DNA from 2 places in the Mesorhizobium sp. RSR565B genome. Region 1 is predicted to be linked to the other one. Evidence: riboswitches for the same ligand, from Rfam matches in the RefSeq annotation. Region 1 holds a riboswitch; the other holds the start of a gene.

Region 1 (4,933 bases):
TGTTCGACGAGCCGCTGTCGAACCTCGACGCGGCGCTGCGCGTCGCCACCCGCATCGAGATCGCCAAGCTGAAGGAATCGATGCCTGCCACGACCATGATCTACGTCACCCACGATCAGGTCGAGGCGATGACGCTGGCTGACCGCATCGTCGTGCTGAAGGATGGCCATATCGAGCAGGTCGGCACGCCGATGGACCTCTACAAGAAGCCCGGCAATCTGTTCGTTGCCCAGTTCATCGGCTCGCCGGCCATGAACATCCTGCCGGCGACAATCGACAGGACGGGCAACCCGACAATCGTCAGCCATGTCGGCGGCCGCAAGGCAACGGTGCCGATCGCAACGCCGGCGTCAGCAAAGGGTGCGGCAGTCAGCTTCGGCGTGCGGCCGGAGGATCTGTCGGCCGCCACCGGCGCGGAATATCTTTTCGAGGGCGTGGTGGACTATGTCGAGCAACTCGGCGAGGTGCAGCTTGTCTATGTCGATATCGGCCGCGCTGACCTGCCGTTGGTGACCAAGCTGCCCGGCAATGTCGAGGTCAAGCGCGGGGCAAAGCTGCGACTGACCGCGGATGCCGGGGACCTGCACATCTTCGACGCCGATGGGCACTCCTTCTCGCTCAAGCCGGTGGAAGTGAAGGCGGCTTGAGATAGCTGCGTCGTACAGGCATGAAAAAAGAGCGGCGGGCCAGGCCCGCCGCTCTTTTTTAAGCTTCGGCTGTTAGTTGTTGCCGAACCGATCCCTGTCGCTGCTCTGAGGAACGAACTTCTGTTGGTCGTTCGACGAGTTCAGCAGCTTGTAGACCGCCGAGTTGGTGCCGGTCGACGAAGTGCGGGTGGTGTCGACGGCAGCGGCCGGCTGGTTGGCGCCATTGGAGCCATAATTGTCGCTGCCGGCAAAGGCAGCGCTCGAAACAGCCAGAACGGCTGCGGTGGCAAGAACAATCTTCTTCATTTTAGTCTCCTGAATTTTTCTGATGCCGCCAGCTGCAGCGGATAAGCCCGCCACGTGCTGGAAACCGGCTTTTAGCGGCCGAAAAGGTTACGGTCGGCACCGTGGGCAGGCGCCTGCTCGGCTGGAGCCGACTTCTCAACCGAAGCCGTATGGCCACTATCGGTCGACGTAATCGCAGGCTGGTTGGCGCCGTTCGAACCGTAGTTGTCGCTGCCGGCGAAAGCGCTGCCGGAGATGGCCAAAACGGCGGCGGCAGCAAGGATGATCTTTTTCATTTCAAATACTCCTGAATTTTTTGGGATCCCGAGAGCGACGGGTTAGCCGCCCTTCTTTGGTCGGGATCAGCGATTGCCGTAGAGGTCGCGGTCGGCGCCCTGAACGACAGGCTGCTTGTCAGCGTGCGCCGGCTTCTGAATGGAAGCCGTATACGAGCTGTCGACCGAGACGGCTGGCTGGTTCGCACCATTGGAAGCGTAATTGTCGCTACCGGCGAAGGCGCTGCCGGTGATCGCCAAAACGGCTGCGGCAGTGAGGATGATCTTTTTCATTTTTAGTACTCCAGTTTGTCTGTCCGTCTAGCGGCGTGTCTTGGGAGGAATTCGCGTCGTTCGGACAGCCCCGATGTGGGAAAGCCATAGGCTGGTTTCCAATCACGAAGTTGTTCCGTGTGGACCACGGTCCTGCACCTTGAAATTGTGCCAGGAAGTTCCTCTATGGTCATTTATCGCATTGTTTTCAGCTGCTTATGTCGAACCGAGTGGTTCGCTCCGGTGTCGGTTTCCGGGCCGTCGTTCACACCGTCCTGCACGCATTGTCAACAGAAACGAACCGTTCGGTTCGATTAGAGATTGCTAATAGTAACTTTTCGATACCGTTGAGCCCTTTTTGCCCCCGATCGGAACTGGATCCGCAGCGATTCGAAACGGCGATGATGGCGTCGCAAGAAACGTCTCAGCTCTTTGACCGGCGGCGGGGGGCGTATGCCGCGCGTGTCGCGCCGCATGGATATGATGTCGCTTTCATGCCGACGTCGCGATCGCTGCCGTGATTAGATGATGGCATCTCAGGTGCCGCTTCGTGACGACGCAGCGGAGAATTGGGAAGCCGGTCAGAATCCGGCGCTGCCCCCGCAACGGTGGTGGAGTTGAAGTCGCAACGGGAGACCACTGGGCAAGAGCCTGGGAAGGTGTCGCGATGGTCCGCAAGGACAACTCCAGAGCCCGGAAACCAGCCCGAGATGCATAGACTCGACTGATCGCGGTGGGCGGTCAAGAGGTGGATAGTGCATGTCCGGCGCCGCGCCGGCCTGCGTCCGATCCTTCCTCCATCACCACCAAGTTCAGTCCTTAACCCACGAGGACAGAACTATGGATACGCGCAACGACATGCTGAGGCTCCTGAACGGCCGCAAGCAAGGCTTTTCGCTGGAACAGCCCTTCTACACCGACCCGGACTATTTCAAGCTCGACATGGAGCTTATCTGGTATCGCGACTGGCTGTTCATCGGCCATGATTGCGAACTGCCGAAGCCCGGCAGCTATATCACCGTGCAGATCGGCGATTATCCGGTGGTGCTGGTCCGCGACCAGAAGGGCAACATCAACGCCTTTCACAATTCCTGCCGCCATCGCGGCAGCCGTGTCTGCAACACTGAGAAGGGCATGGCGGCAAAGCTTGTCTGCCCCTATCACCAGTGGACCTACGAGCTTGACGGCCGGCTGCTGTTTGCCCGCCAGATGGCCGACGGTTTCGACAAGAGCCAGTTCGGCCTGAAGCCCGTCGCCTGCGAGAGCGTCGGCGGCTATATCTTCATCTGCCTGGCAAAAGAACCTGCCGACTTTGCGCCGATGCGCGCCATGATAGAGCCCTACCTCAAGCCGCACGGGCTGAATGAAGCCAAGGTCGCCTTCGAGAGCACCATCATCGAGAAGGGCAACTGGAAGCTGGTCTGGGAAAACAACCGCGAATGCTATCACTGCGCCGGCAATCATCCAGAGCTGTGCAAGACATTCCCCGAAGCGCCGACGGTGACCGGCGTGCAGGGCGCCGACAGCGATCCGGAGATGCTGGCGCACTGGGCGAAATGCGAGGCGGCGGGCCTGCCGAGCAAGTTCCGCATCGATCCGGCCGGGCAATACCGCGCCACCCGCGCGCCGCTGCTGCGCGATGCCGTCAGCTACACGATGTCGGGAAAGCGCGCGGTGACGAAGAACCTGTCCGACACTGTTGCCGCCGACCGCATCGGCACCTTGATGCACTACCACTATCCGACGACTTGGAACCACATCCTGATCGACCATGCGGTCACCTTCCGGGTGCTGCCGATCAGCGCCACGCAAACCGCGGTGACGACCAAGTGGCTGGTGCACAAGGATGCGGTCGAGGGCGTCGACTACAACCTTGAGGAGCTCACCCATGTCTGGACCGAGACCAACGACCAGGACCGCCGCATCGTCGAGGAAAACGCCTTCGGCATCCTGTCGCCGGCCTATGAGCCCGGCCCCTATTCGGAGCTGCATGAGGGCGGCGTGATCCAGTTCGTCGAATGGTACGCGGCCTTCATCGGCCCGCGCCTTGCCGAAGGCGGCCGGCCGGCGCTGCGCAGCGTCGCGTGAACTGGAGCAGGCGAAGAGGGACCAGAGGATGAATGCGATGACGGATCTTGGGCTCTATCGCCATCTCGACCAGATGGCGCCGTGGAACGATAGGCTGCAGGTGCTGGAAGTGATCGGCGTCAGCGACGAGGCGCCCGACGTCAAGACCTTCACCTTCCGCTCCGACAACCAGACCTGGTTCCGCTACAAGCCGGGCCAGTTCCTGACGCTGGAACTGCCGACACCGGACGGGCCACTGATGCGCACCTATACGCTGTCGTCGTCGCCATCGCGGCCGTTTTCGATCGCGGTGACGGTCAAGGCGCAGGCCGGCAGCATCGGCACGCGCTGGATGTTCGACAATCTGGTGCCCGGTTCGCATGTCAAGGCCTACGGACCGGCCGGCGACTTCTCGTTGCACAGCCACCCGGCGGCCAAATACCTGTTCATTTCCGCCGGCTCCGGCGTGACGCCGATGATGTCGATGCTGCGCTGGCTGAACGACTGCGCGCCATGGACCGATGTCGGTTTCGTCAACTGCGCGCGGCGTGCCGAAGAGATCATCTTCCGCAAGGAACTCGAACTGCTCGGCGGCCATATGCCCGGCCTGTCGCTCGGCTTCATGATCGAGGAACGTTCCAGCCGCGAGGGCTGGTACGGTCATATGGGGCGCATCGACGCGATCCGGCTGCCCTTGCTGGCTCCGGATTTCCGCGAGCGCGAAATCTTCTGCTGCGGCCCCGATCCGTTCATGCGCGCCGTGCGCGGCATGCTGGATGCCGCCGGCTTCGACATGACGAAATACCATCAGGAGAGCTTTGCCGCGCCTGTGATGGAGGAAATTCCGGCGCCGTTTGCCTCCCCGGTCGAGGACGGCATCGCTGCACCTGTCGAAGCCGTGACGCCGATCCGCTTCTCGCTTTCGGAGGTCGATGCCGGCTGCGTCGCCGGCCAGACCGTGCTGCAGACCGCGCGCAGCTCGGGCGTGCGGATTCCCGCCGCCTGCGAGTTCGGCCTGTGCGGCACCTGCAAGGTGAAGAAGGTCTCCGGCGAAGTCGAGATGAGCCACAATGGAGGCATCCTCGACCACGAGATCGATGACGGTTTCATCCTTGCCTGCTGCTCGAAACCGTTGTCGGCGCTCGAAATCGAGGTTTGAGCGGCGCCGATATCACCGCAACGGTCGCCGACGCAGGCGTTGTGTTCGCGGGTCTTTGTCTTGCCAAGCATAGGCCGAGTGATTTAGACGCACTTAGGAAGGGCTGGCAGACCGTGAAACCGGCGCATCCCTTCATGGGCGCATGGAACGGGGGACAGAGCGATGCAACAGCGGGTCTACGCGGTCGCAAGCAAGGACATCGTTTTCGAATCATTCGATGGCGAAGC
Region 2 (4,933 bases), 2.9 Mb from region 1:
CAAGCGCCTCGAAATCGTCGACCTCCGCCACCGCATGGCCGGCAATCGCGGCGGCCCTGGCATGCTCGGCATAGGTCGGCCCGAGCACCAGCGCCTTGCCGGGGCTGACCAGCGAGGCGACGCGCGGCAGCAGGATCTGCGTGCCCGGGGCGACCGCCACATTCTCGGCCGAAGGCGCGCCATAGGCGCCGGCCGCGACCCTGGCCAGCTCACGCAGGCGCGCGGCCTCCGGCAATCGTGACAGGGCGGTGGCGGGCAGCTCGAAAAGCGGGTAGGAGTGCGGATTGATACCTGTCGAGAGATCGACGAAAGGTTGTGGCGCGTGAGGGAAGAGCGCCCTCGCCCGGCCAAGGGATCCACCGTGATCCACCACAGTAATCGCTCCATCAGAAAGCTTCATGTCGATCCTGATCGCTTTCCTGTCGCTGGCCATCGAACGCATCCTGGGTTACCCGGACTGGCTGTTCCGTGCCGTCGGCCATCCCGTCACCTGGTTCGGCAGGCTGATAGCCTTTCTCGACCACAGGCTCAACCGCGACACTGATTCCGACGCGCTGCGTCGCCGCCGCGGCGTGCAGGCGCTGCTGGTGATCGTGCTGGTGCCGGCGGCAATCGCCTTCATCGTGCAAATCCTGCTCTGGCAGCTCTTTCCTGCCGGCATGATCATCACGGCAATCCTGGCCTCGTCGCTGCTGTCGCAAAAGAGCCTTACCGAACATGTCGAGGCGGTGGCCGATTCGCTGGATACCGGCGGGCTGGCGCTCGGCCGCATCGCGGTTGCGCGCATCGTCGGCCGCGATCCCGAGAAGCTCGACCATGCCGGCGTCAGCCGCGCCGCCATCGAAAGCCTGGCCGAGAATTTCTCCGACGGCATCGTTGCGCCCGCCTTCTGGACAGGTGTCTGCGGTCTGGCCGGCGGCGTCGCCTACAAGGCCGCCAACACCGCCGATTCGATGATCGGCCACCGCACCCCGCACCACGAGGCCTTCGGCCGCGCGGCGGCACTCTTCGACGACTGGATCAACCTGCCGGCGTCCCGGCTGACCGCGTTGCTGATCGTTGCCGCCGCCTTTCTCGTTGACGGCGCCGATCCCCGCAACGCCTGGCAAGCAGTGCGGCGCGACGCCAAAAAGCACCGCTCACCCAATGCCGGTTGGCCGGAAGCAGCAATGGCCGGCGCACTCGGCCTGGCGCTCGCCGGCCCGCGCAGCTATGGCGGCGTTGTCGTCAACGATGCCTTCATGGGCGAAGGCGGCCGCCGCGAGGCGGAAAGTCTGGACATCAGGCGGGCGCTGAAACTTTATCAGGTCGCCGACTATCTGCTGATTGGGCTGTTCGGGTTGCTGTCGGCGGTGCTTATCGCGGTAACGTCCTGAGAGCTTACCGTCGCCCTTCCTTTACCCTCCCCCTTGTGGGGAGGGTCGGCGCGAAGCGCCGGGGCGGGGGACTGCGCCCTACGAGGACCCCCACCCCGCTCCGCTTCGCGGATCGACCCTCCCCACAAGGGGGAGGGTAAAAGGTGAGGATAGCCCCTCAGAACTCAATCCCCTGCTGTGCCTTCACGCCGGCCGAAAAATGATGCTTGGTCACGCCCATCTCGGTGACGAGGTCGGCCGCCTCGACCAGCGCCGGCTTGGCGTTGCGGCCGGTGACGACGACATGCAGACCTTCGCGCCGCGCTTTCAGCGCCGCCACCACTCTGTCGAGATCGAGATAGTCGTAACGCAGCGCGATGTTCAGTTCGTCCAGCACGACGAGGCTGATCGAGGGATCGGCGATCAGTTCCAGCGCCTTGGCCCAGGCGGCTTCGGCCGCCTTAATGTCGCGCTTCAGATCCTGCGTCTCCCAGGTGAAACCCTCGCCCATCGTGTGCCAGACGACGCGGTCGCCAAACGCCGCGAAGGCATCCTTCTCGCCGGTGTGCCATTTGCCCTTGATGAACTGGACCATTCCGACGCGCTTGCCATAGCCGAGCATGCGCAGCGCCAGCCCGAAGGCAGCCGTGGTCTTGCCCTTGCCGGGTCCGGTGTTGACGATCAGCAGCCCCTTCTCGACCGTCTTTTCCGCGACCTCGGCGTCCTGCACCGCCTTGCGCTTGGCCATCTTGGCGCGATGGCGCTCTTCGTCTTTTGTGTCGATATCGGTCATCTCATTTCACCTTGAGCGGCAGCCCCGCCACCATCAGAAGCACCATATCAGCTACGACCGCGATCTGCTGGTTGAGCCGGCCGGCGGCATCGCGGAACCGGCGTGCCAGCGCATTGTCGGGCACGATGCCTTGTCCGACTTCGTTGGAGACCACGAACCACGGTCCGCGCGGCCGCGAAAGCACATCGGCCAGCCGCCGGCACTCCCCCTCCAGATCATGATCGGCCAGCATATGATTGGTTAGCCAAAGCGTCAGGCAGTCGACAAGCACCGGCTGGTTGTCCGGCAATGCCTCGAGCGCACCTGCAAGATCAAGCGGGGCGTCGATGGTCGCCCACCCCTCGCCACGGCGCGAGCGGTGCTGCGCGATGCGCTCGCGCATTTCGCCGTCATAGGCTAGCGCGGTGGCGATATAAGCCCATGGCGGCAGCAACGCCGTCGCCAAAGTTTCGGCATGCGCGCTCTTGCCGGAGCGCGCACCGCCGATGATGAAGGTCAAACTGCGATCAGGCAAAGCTGTCGCGCAGGCTGGTCGCGGTGCCGGCGAAGCGCGCGCGCACTACACCGACAACTGCGCCGAGCACCAGCCAGAACACCAGATTGGTCAGCGTCACCGCCACCACGAACTGATGATGCAGGCCCTCCGGGATCGGCGTTACGAAACTGTCAGGCTGCGGCGCGCCGACAATATGCGGGGCGACGATCAGGACGACGGCGAGCACGGTCAGGGGCGCCGACGTGCGGAAGGTGATAAGGGCAAGACCGATCGCCGTTGTCATCACCGTTGCCCACCACCAGATCTGGCGCTGCATGAGATCGGCCGCCGGCATTGCCGGCAGTTCCGGCGGCAGGCCGAGGCCTGGCGCCAGCGTGAACACGGCAAAGCCGGCCAAGCCCCAGAACACGCCCTGGCGCCAGCTGCCGATGCCGCCGGCGAACTCGGAAACCGCCACCAGGACCAGCGCGAAGCCGATGCCGGTGACGATATTGGCGACGACACTGAAGGCGAAACGCTCGAAGCCGTCGGCCGGCGCCCAGCCTTCGTCCTCCGCCGGCGCGGCTGCTTCAGCCGGTGCTGCGCTGCTCACCGCATTTTCCGCCGGCGCGGCGGTGCTCATGGCATCGGTGTCCGCAGCGTTGGCGGCGGGCGCCGCGGCATGCTGATGCTCATGGCCGCCACCAGCCTTTTCGTAGACCTCCGCCTTGAGGATCAGCGGCACGGTGGCGTAGGCCTGCATGCAGGCGAGAGCGACACCCGCCACGAGCCCTGCGATCGCCGCGATGAACACGACGTTGCGAAACAGGTTCATGATGTCAGATCCTCGTCAGTGGCAGGGAAACGCCATCGAATGGCGATAGTCGTGCGCCGCATTGTGGACCGCATCGATATGCGAGAAACCGACAACGCCGACGACGAAAATGCCCAGAAACGCGCTAAGCACGAGCTGCATGAAGCGCGACTGCGAGGAGACGGATGCGCCGAGGGAGACGGAAGCGGTATTCATATCTTGTCCTTTCGCCCTCCACCCGAGGGCATCGAAGTCAGTTCCCTGTCGCCGGCAGGTCTCCTGGCTCGCGGATCAGCGCCCTTCCCCACCTTCCCGAGGAAAAATCCTCAGTGGCTTGGAGAGGACTACCGCACACAGTTGCGGGGGCAGCCACGGCATTGGGCAACAAGTCAGCCCTCACCGCATTCCCTCTTGGTCCCTAACGGAACCGACGACATGCATGACTATAGGCTGAAACGGCCGCATCCGGCAAACCAAATTCCGCCGGCCAACAGCGCGAATGCGCCATGCGGCGTTACGGGTTCAACGCGGTGATCCGCTCGGCAACCAGCCGCTGCAGCCGCCACAGATGGCGATCGTGAATGCCGCGCTCTTCAAGGTTTTTCACCGTGTTGTAGAGATAGTCGGCGCCCGATCCCCAGTGCCCGCAGGACGTGGCCAGCCTTTCGACGATCTTGCCTTCGTCGAGCGGGCCGGAATAGGTCAGGCCGTTGCGGTTGATCACGAAGGCCAATGCCCTGAGCGGTCCGGCCTCGCTTGCAAGCTTCAGCATGCGCGGCCGGTAGCTTGTCGGCTTCAGCGTGACTTCGCGCCGGAAAAGCCGGCCCAACTGCTCGCGCCGGTTATTGTCGGTCAGCCGAAAGGCGACGCCCTTGCATTGTCCGCCACGGTCCAGCGCCATCATCAGGCCGGGGCTGACCTTGGTGCCGCGCCAGCGCGTCATGTTCATGCAAAAGGACCGATGCCAGCCGCGCGCCAGCGCAACGCGGTCCTCGACATAATCTATTTCCGGTTTCCAGATCAGCGATCCATAGCCGAACAGCCATAGCGGTTCGCTATCCGGGAGTTCGACCTGCAATTCATCCAGAAGCGCGTCATAGTCGGCTTCATCGAGATGCATCGCGTCCGGATCAGGCCCGGGGTCCCTGATCTCGCGCCAGCAGCGCGCGACCAGCTCCGGCGTAAGCGACATCTGTCGTGCGGCCACGTCCGAATCCCCCCAATTCCGAATGTCCCATGTCCACGACATGATTATGCGCCGCGCCTGCAACCGGCAATGCGGCACTCTGATTGACAAACGATTTGCCGGGGTGTCGGCTGACGCTTCATAGGAAGCCAGCCATGCATCCCAACCCGAGCGAGCGCGACCCCTATAACGGCCTGAGCCGGGCCGAACCGACGCTACCGTCATCGGGCTATTGGGATAGCGAGGCTTACCAGCGCGATCTCGAGGCCATCTGGTACAAAAGCTGGCTGCTCGTCTGCCGCGAGGCCGA

Evidence for each region. Region 1 has a riboswitch for cobalamin ahead of ACYG9R_RS08615 (aromatic ring-hydroxylating oxygenase subunit alpha). Riboswitches for the same ligand answer to the same signal wherever they lie in the genome.
Region 2: linked by a shared signal. The riboswitch ahead of ACYG9R_RS22775 (CbtB domain-containing protein) and the one ahead of ACYG9R_RS08615 (aromatic ring-hydroxylating oxygenase subunit alpha) in region 1 are both predicted to bind cobalamin.

The regions. Positions count from the first base shown of each region.
Region 1 is NZ_JBTTIE010000001.1:1,807,690-1,812,622, reverse strand. Features, by position in the region: gene ACYG9R_RS08635 (ABC transporter ATP-binding protein) at 1-647, shown strand, start outside; gene ACYG9R_RS08630 (DUF680 domain-containing protein) at 720-953, opposite strand; gene ACYG9R_RS08625 (DUF680 domain-containing protein) at 1,025-1,228, opposite strand; gene ACYG9R_RS08620 (DUF680 domain-containing protein) at 1,295-1,501, opposite strand; cobalamin riboswitch at 2,002-2,203, shown strand; gene ACYG9R_RS08615 (aromatic ring-hydroxylating oxygenase subunit alpha) at 2,321-3,568, shown strand; gene ACYG9R_RS08610 (FAD-binding oxidoreductase) at 3,606-4,706, shown strand; gene ACYG9R_RS08605 (PqqD family protein) at 4,869-4,933, shown strand, end outside.
Region 2 is NZ_JBTTIE010000001.1:4,745,735-4,750,667, reverse strand. Features, by position in the region: gene cobD (threonine-phosphate decarboxylase CobD) at 1-400, opposite strand, end outside; gene cbiB (adenosylcobinamide-phosphate synthase CbiB) at 399-1,376, shown strand; gene cobO (cob(I)yrinic acid a,c-diamide adenosyltransferase) at 1,534-2,148, opposite strand; gene cobU (bifunctional adenosylcobinamide kinase/adenosylcobinamide-phosphate guanylyltransferase) at 2,150-2,662, opposite strand; gene ACYG9R_RS22780 (CbtA family protein) at 2,655-3,458, opposite strand; gene ACYG9R_RS22775 (CbtB domain-containing protein) at 3,474-3,653, opposite strand; cobalamin riboswitch at 3,690-3,884, opposite strand; gene ACYG9R_RS22770 (gamma-glutamylcyclotransferase) at 3,952-4,644, opposite strand; gene ACYG9R_RS22765 (aromatic ring-hydroxylating oxygenase subunit alpha) at 4,779-4,933, shown strand, end outside.